DNA from 2 places in the Legionella hackeliae genome. Region 1 is predicted to be linked to the other one. Evidence: riboswitches for the same ligand, from Rfam matches in the RefSeq annotation. Region 1 holds a riboswitch; the other holds the start of a gene.

Region 1 (4,200 bases):
AGATAAAGACAAATTATGTCGAACAAGATGAGCATGAGATCACAGGAGTGCGTGCTTTTTTAAATTTAGGCCATACATTTGCTCATGCTCTAGAAGCCTATACCAACTATAGTCGCTGGCTTCACGGAGAAGCAGTAGCTATAGGACTTTATTGTGCAGCACTATTGTCTGAGCAATTTGCTCAATTGGACAAAACAACAGTACAACGTATTGATGAAATGTTGTTAATGGCAGAGTTACCTCGGCGAATTCCTAAAGATATTGACCTTGATCAATTGCGGATTGCAATGTCTCAGGATAAAAAGATAAAAAATAAAAATTTGCGCTTCATATTAATGAGAGCACCAGGAGATTGCTATATAGAGGCTAATGTATCCGAAAACCTGTTGCGCTCGGTATTGGAAGATGCAGTTGAAGGAGATTAATAAAATGCAAAATGTGATGCATGAATCTGAGAATAAAGAAATGACCAGCACTAAAAATACGTTTAAACCCAGTGCCTGGCTTACCAAAATTGATTTCATCAATCACCTGGTTTTATTTAATAATGCTTTAATCGCCATATTGGCTGAAGAGGGAGGCGGTAAGACAACGTTTAGTGAATTGTTACAGACTAGTCTGGATTCACAAATCAAATCATATTTATTAAAAGCCACTCCTCCTTTTTCTCAAGCTGGTTTATTAGCACAACTTGCAACATTGTTGCATTTACGTGCTGACTCTGAACTGACTTTTGCGAATTTGATACAGCAAATCAACGAGAGGAAAGCCCACATTCTAGTCGTTATTGACGATGCCCAACACGTTAGTGACAGCTTCTTAGTGGATCTCTTAACTGAATTAAAACAGCAGGGTGAACAATGCTTTTTCCATGTATGTCTGATTTCTGACTTTTCATTGGTGGCTAGCTTAAATAAACTGGAAGCAGCCTCTTTAGATCATTTAGTTCATCGTGTAGAGCCAGGTGCTTTAACAGAAAATGAAACCAAGACGTATGTTTTAAACAACCTTCCCTCACTTAAACGCATTGACTTAACGATGTCAGATAAGCGATTGGAGCAATTTTATCAGTTGACTGGCGGTAATATTGCACGCATCAATAAAGAAATGATTAGCTATTTTTGCCCAGAAACATTAAATTCTGCAAGTTTGCAAAAATCGTCTTATTCAAAATATATAGGCTTAAGTGCAACATTGGCAGTCGCCTTATTAGCTTCAGTGTATGTTTGGCAAAACCAGGATTTATTCAGGCAAACAAAACCTCCTGTTCAGGAGAGTACTCAACGTGTAGCAGCTGCTGAGAAATTATTACCCTCTGTGATTACTAGTACGCCAGTATTTCCCAACGAAGAACGCACTCTGGCCAGTGAGATACCAAATTACAATGAAAGGACGGATAGTTACATTCCTTCATTAACAGTTTCGTCTACAAGACAAGAAACACAACCCTCCCCACTAAAACGTGTAGTGGATATTGTGCTAGATGAAGAAGAGGAAAACAGCTCATTAGTGGTTATGGATAAGGTAGTTGTAATACCTAAAACTATTGGCAACACACCCGCTAAGCAAGTAGCAAGCCTGGAAAGAAACGTGGTTTCCACCCGAGATACTCCGAAAGCTATGGCTCACCCTGCATTGGCTTCTGAAGTAACAACAACCGTTGCTGTAAAAACTCCTGATAGCACAACACAACAGAAGCAATATACAGTGCAATTGCTTGCAAGTTTGAATCTTGAGGACGTAAAGCGCTTTGTGAATGACCATCATTTAACGAATACAAAAATTCGTCTAACCAAGCGACAAGGGATTAATTGGTACGTCTTAACGCTGGGAGAGTATGGTCGTTTTGATCAGGCACAACAGGCGGCGAAAAATCTTCCTGCAGGGTTAACCCAGTATAAACCCTGGATTCGTTCTACCACAGGGCTTAATGCATTGGGTTAAGCGTACGGTTAAGGCCTGGCGGTAGATTTTTCTGCTGCTTGGCCCAAGCGCGATAGCCAATTATTGACATAACGATGTACAGCAGCATGAGTAAACAATGAAAGGGTAATTGTTTATGAAAATACATGTAGCTATAAATTGCATCTGTTACAAACCAAAGAATCCATGTTGCTCTAATTTTATAACACATTAACCATTGCGCGGTTAAGCTTAGTGAAGTTGTTAAGCCATCTAGTACTGTGATGTCAGAATGGGTAAAATTATTTAGTAGCTCTACGATAAGCACAAAAAGACTGAATGTAATACCGGAAAGTATCAGCCACTGCTTGATGGATAAACGATTAATTACTTTCGTTGCATTTGAAGTTGGACTCTGCCATAAATACCAACCGTAGCACGTGCTGACGAAATAAAATGATTCAAGTAACATATCAGCATAGATTCCCTTTTGCCAATATAACGAACCATTAATTAGAGTGGCTAACAGGCTAGCCGGCCATGCTTTGTTATTCAGTTGAATGAAATAATAAGTAGCTAATAAGGAAGCTATGGTTCCTGCAACATCTAAAAACATACATTATCCCTTCGACGGCATTACCCGAACAGGTTCAATGGGTATTTCTCAGTCCTTAAAAGCATGGTTAGCTTTAAGAACACCCCTAATCTCGTTAAATCCAAGTCTATTTGAATTTAAGAGCAGTAAATTTTATAGTAAACTGCTACTTATGAAAATTAAATTTTCTTTTTTATTAGAACTGATGGGGTCAAGGAGATAGATTATGTACAAAAGAGTGTTATTCGCGACAGATTTTGATGAAGTAGGAATAAAAGCAGCTCATAAGGCAAAAAAAATTGCTGAAGAAAATGGAGCGGATTTACTCTTGGTTCACGTTGTTGAACCTATTCCCGCTTATGCATACCCAGGTTTTGCAGGATTTGCTGAAGTTGAGGTTTCAATTCGTGAGCAAGCTGAGAAAGAATTGTCAGCATTAGCTAAAAAGCTAGGGGTGGACAGTGCACATTGCATGATTGAGTTTGGTTCTACAAAAAATGAAATTTTGCGTGTTGCCAAAGAAAAGAAAATTGATTTAATTGTTACAGGAAGTCATGGAAAACATGGCTTAGCTTTGTTACTCGGCTCAACCGCCAATGCTATTTTGCATGGTGCTGAGTGTGATGTACTTATTGTTCGTCCTAAAGTTGACTAATGAATTATCATCTCTGACTAACCCACTTTTCTCATTGTCATTTCCTTATAGGTAATGACAATGAGCAATTTGTTTGCATTGAGTCTTTATAATTAAGCAATCTCTAGTGTTTCTTCCTTAAGTGATTTCACAATAGCTGGTCTTTTATGGAGGTTAGTAAAGTAACCTGGTAAGTGATCCCAGCCTGATAAGTCAATTTTAAAGTTTTTTGCCCACAATAACATAACGAACATATAAGCATCAGGTAGGGTAAATTGTTCGCCCATAAGAAATTTATGTTTTAGGTGTTTATCAATATATCCTAATTTAGTTTTAATCATGGGGATGTAAACTTTGTCTTTCATCTCTTGAGGAATAGTTGGATTAAAGAGATTTGAAAAACTCTTATGCAGCTCGGTGGTGATGAAGTTTACCCATTCAAGAATTTGGTAGCGCTTAAAATCACCAACTGGTGGTAATAGATCACGAGCTTGGAATTTATCGGCCAAAAATTGTTGAATTACTGCATTCTCAGTGAGTATTTGACCGTCTAATTCCAGAGTGGGTACTGCACCCTTCGGATTGATTTTTAAGAAATCTCGATCTTCTTCGGTGCGTTTAGTTTTTAAATTGACTGCTTCATAGTCACAATCAATACCAATTTCATTAATTACAATTCTTACTGCTAGAGAACAAGCTCCTTTTGTGAAAAATAATTTCATGGTAATCCTTATGAGTTTATAGGCTTCTCATTTTTACCTTTTTAATTTTATTAGTACAAGAGTTATTAGATTATTATTGTTTTCAGCAATCAGGGTGTATTGATATTTCATCTTGAAGCCATGTCCCTTGCCTGTCGTGGTATCCCAGGGATACCGTGGATAAATCACGGCATGTCGGTAATCTAGGGGATTCTCAAGAGGCCCTGGCTAGTCGCGAAATCCATTTAGTCCACGTGCCGCGGCTCGTCCGCGGTATCCAGGGATATTGTGGATAAACTGCGGCATATTGATATTTTATAGTGTATTGAACAGACCTTAGATTTTGCTGGTTTTATTACCAGTTCGAT
Region 2 (4,200 bases), 900 kb from region 1:
GTATGTTCCCATTGTGCAGATAATTTATGGTCCTTCGTGACAACAGTCCATCCATCCCCTAAAGTTTTGATGTCCTTACTCCCCAAATTGATCATTGGCTCAATAGTAAAGGTCATTCCAGCCTGTAGTTGTAAACCCGTATTGGGTTTTCCAAAATGCATAACATCGGGTTTCTCCCACATTGTTTTACCAATCCCATGCCCCCCAAATTCACGAACAACAGAATATCGATTTTTTTCAGCATGCTCCTGGATAATACTTCCTATATCTCCAAGTCGAATACCAGGACGAACGATATCAATGGCTTTATAAAGACATTCTTGAGTAATCTTCACCAGCTTTTTAGCAAAGGGGCTGACATTGCCGACTAAAAACATTTTACTTGTATCACCAATATATCCATCTTTTTGTACTGTAACGTCAATATTAAGAATGTCCCCGTCTTTAATAATTTTATCAGAGGGTATTCCATGACAGACAACATGATTGATGGATGTGCAAATGCACGCCGGAAATCCATAGTGATTTAAGGTCGAAGGAATTGCATTTAAGTCTTCAATAATATATTTACGACATCTTTGTTCAAGCTCATGCGTACTTACACCCGCAACTACATAAGGCTCAATCATATGAAGTACTAATGCCGCCAAGTTTCCGGCTACTCGCATTTTTTCTATTTCTTCAGGCGTCTTCACTAACATAATGCATTTCACCTAATGAGGCTTGATTTACCATAATTTTAAGAATTTCAGGATAAGTGATGGTAGGATTCTCTTCTGCCAATTTCCCTACCCGAATCCAATACTCCGCTTGTGAATTTATTGAGCGACTCATAGCTCTAGCCATTAGTTTTGTTGCCTCATGTAATTCATCAGATATTTTTACGATGCCCATAGACTCCTCCTAAAACGCGCATAATATGCTATTTTGAAGTAAAATGAAATGATATGTATCATAATGTATTCTTTTCAATGATATGGGGTTTTCTTATACTAGAGAATTAATTGTGATTTTTTTGAACAGAATGCTACAATTTCTCATGCTGTCTTGAAAACGCTTCCATGAGATATACTGATTTAATTGATCCTGATTACGTGATTTCTTCTAACAGTAATCTGTGTAAAAAATATACCATTAAGAGATATTTAACTGACATATCCTATTTTATAAATTTTCGTCCATGGCAAATACCAAATAGGGTCTATAGAAAACTTTATACCAATTGGAAAGCACGCGTTAGCGTCCATCAAGAAGACATGAATCAGGCCTGGGAAATAATCCTCCCTTTGCTTGCTCAAGAAAATATGTGTTTCAAAGTAGCCAACCTTAATGTAATTGAAAAATTTAAACAGGGTAGACAGGACAGACTCGAGCATCTTCTTGAAGAACATAAGCGGTTTTTACAGAATCAGAACTCTCCAAATCTAAAGTTTTTAAGAAAGACTTTTCATAAAATATATCAAGAAATAGATTCATACCGCCGTAGCGAATGGCGATTCATTTCTTTCATACAAACTTACCTAAATTACGTAGTTTCTTTTTCCAATACTCTTTAAATAGAGACGAGCTATTTATTTATACAAAAAATATCTATGAGAACCTCATCGATTTTAGAAAACAAAAAGTAAAAAACAGCTTACGATTCTAGGAAGGAATGCAGTTTACTATCTATATTTCTCCTGGATTTGAAAAGGAGTGTCAGAAAACTTTGGAAAAAATAGAAGAACATTTACTAAACGCTAAAATTAGACCAGGAATAATTTTCCCCACCGATAGACAACTCGGGATTTATAGTTCAATTCGCCATCCCGGTAAATGGTATTATCATAAAGCCACTGATGTTAATTTGGAGACCTATAATCCGGGTAATATCGACGACCCATTTAGTTTTTTTAAAACACTACCTGCTGAAAAAATAATGCACGAGGACGAAATACAAACATTTCTTCAGCATAAAGACAGTGCTGAACTTATAGTATCAGCACTTACAACAAAACAATTCATTGCCCCTTCTCAATTAAAAGCCCTTGCTATGCATAAAGAGAGTGTTGTGAAACACATACAAACATTATCTTTGAAGAGAAAAAAAGAATTAATAACTGATTGTTTAGATAAATCCTCAAACTTAGGAAAATTTTTTAGAATTAAACGCGGTATCTTTAATCTAAAACCAGGCCATGGATCATTAAAACAATTAGAAAATATTCGGTTAACAATTAGTTAATTAAGCGTAGATTCTGCCTTTACTTAGTATTTTCCATAATGTAGCTATATCCACTCGGGAATCTTCAATCACACATTAAAAGGAACCAAGCTGTAGAAATGTGCATAAGTTTATCCATTAAAACTAAGCTTTTATCCAAATAAAAGAGTGAAATAATTTTTCATTCATTGACAAGAAATCCAATGCTCGCTTAGCATAGCTGCAATCCGAAAAGCAGGTAAGTATCCACCGATTTTCTGGATCTATAGATGGCTCGGGGTGCCGGTAACGGCTGAGAAATACCCGTCGAACTTGAACTGGTTAATACCAGCGTAAGGATTGCCTTGAAATCACGCATCTACTGCTGTGTGCCTTTTGCCATCTCACATTTTTAATTATTAAGGAGACTTGGCAAATGCATCAGCTTCATTCTAGAACCACATTATTATTAAATTGGTATGCAAATCCCTATCATACACCGCTTTTTGTAGCCCAAGCGCTAGGTTATTACAAAGACGAGGGTATTCATTTAGCTATTTTAGAACCTAATGATCCCAGTGATGTGACTGAAATTGTTGGTTTGGGGCAGGTCGATTTTGGGGTCAAAGCAATGATTCATACGGTAGTTGCTCGCGCCAAAGGCTACCCGGTAAGTTCCATTGGGACTCTTCTTGATGAGCCACCCACAGGGCTAATCGCTTTAAAATCGAGCGGGATAAAAACTTTTTATGATATTGTCGGTAAGCGGGTTGGATATATTGGTGAATTCGGTAAGAAGATTATTGATGATTTGGCAACACTTGCCGGCATTGATGCTGGTAGTTATGAAACAGTACGCATTGGCATGAATCTTAGTGATGCAATTTGTCGTCAGAAAGTAGACATTGGAGTGGGTTTCATTAATTTTCAACGTGTGGAATTGGACTATTTAAAAGGAGAGACCATTTTTTTACGGCTTGATCAATTAGCAGGCCTGGGTTGCTGTTGTTTTTGCTCTGTTCAGTTTATTGTCCCTGATGCTACCTTGAAAAATCCTGAGTTGGTTAAAGGATTTCTCAAAGCTACATCGCGTGGCATGGCCTATACCCTGGAAAACCCTGACGAAGCGTTTGAATTGCTGTGCGAACAAAAACCACAATTGGCCAGTGAAATGTATCGCAAAATTTTCTTAAGGACATTGCCTTTTTTCTCGCGATCTTTAATGAATGTCGAGCGCGATTGGGCAAAGGTAGCACGTTATGCACAGCATTTAGCAGTCATTGATAAGCAGTTTCCTCTGAATGAATGCTACACGAATGATTATCTACCTGAGGCTCCTTTTAGCGAGATTAATCCTATCGCTTGCTGTATTTAGATAAAAGACATTGTTTCCCGCATATTGGTATGTAGTTTGCTAAACTAACAGTAAAAGCAAAAGCATGGATTGGGGGATACTATGAAGCAATTGATTTTGCATCCCACCGAAATCAGTCAATGGCATGCGCTGGTTAATGAAGCGCAAGCCACTACACAGCTGGTTCTCAACGAAAATACAGAGAGTTATCTGGTATTTTTGCTGATGAGGTTTTCTCAAGGACCAAGACTGATTGAATCCGTTATTGCCTTGGATTTCCTGGAATCAATGAATAATCCGCGTCGACAAGTTGAGTTATTAAAAGATGTGGGAGACAAAAGTCTATTGTTCTGCGGGCTTTTCCCGGGTATTGCCAAAAAGCGTCACGTTAGCCTTGACTATTTTGCCGATATTGGTCAAGCGGCCTATCTTACGGTTGGAGAGCTCTACGAGAGACAGACCGGTGATTTGTATTTTCAGTTAAGTGCCCAATTTCTTTCTCTGCAACAAATACTGCGAGCAATGCGCGGAGAGTTCTTTGAGGCTTCATCATTAAATAGCATTGTATTATCAAAATTTGATTCACCCTTACAATGAGGAGCGCGCAGACGTGTTAGCCATTGCCTTCTCCTCGGTGGGCAAAATTAGATAGCCCTCCCCAATC

The links. A riboswitch is a leader RNA that binds a small molecule or an ion and turns the genes downstream of it on or off. The one in region 1 is predicted to bind thiamine pyrophosphate.
Region 2: linked by a shared signal. The riboswitch ahead of LHA_RS14075 (ABC transporter substrate-binding protein) and the one ahead of pnuC (nicotinamide riboside transporter PnuC) in region 1 are both predicted to bind thiamine pyrophosphate.

The regions. Positions count from the first base shown of each region.
Region 1 covers NZ_LN681225.1:2,278,696-2,282,895, reverse strand. Annotated here, with positions in the region: gene aroB (3-dehydroquinate synthase) at 1-425, shown strand, start outside; gene LHA_RS10080 (AAA family ATPase) at 430-1,944, shown strand; gene pnuC (nicotinamide riboside transporter PnuC) at 1,928-2,518, opposite strand; TPP riboswitch at 2,507-2,615, opposite strand; gene LHA_RS10065 (universal stress protein) at 2,724-3,152, shown strand; gene gstA (glutathione transferase GstA) at 3,245-3,853, opposite strand; gene LHA_RS10055 (Na+/H+ antiporter) at 4,169-4,200, opposite strand, start outside.
Region 2 covers NZ_LN681225.1:3,178,646-3,182,845, forward strand. Annotated here, with positions in the region: gene map (type I methionyl aminopeptidase) at 1-701, opposite strand, end outside; gene LHA_RS14060 (ParD-like family protein) at 682-894, opposite strand; gene LHA_RS14070 (hypothetical protein) at 1,655-2,224, shown strand; TPP riboswitch at 2,469-2,560, shown strand; gene LHA_RS14075 (ABC transporter substrate-binding protein) at 2,619-3,557, shown strand; gene LHA_RS14080 (hypothetical protein) at 3,639-4,133, shown strand; gene LHA_RS14085 (CapA family protein) at 4,125-4,200, opposite strand, start outside.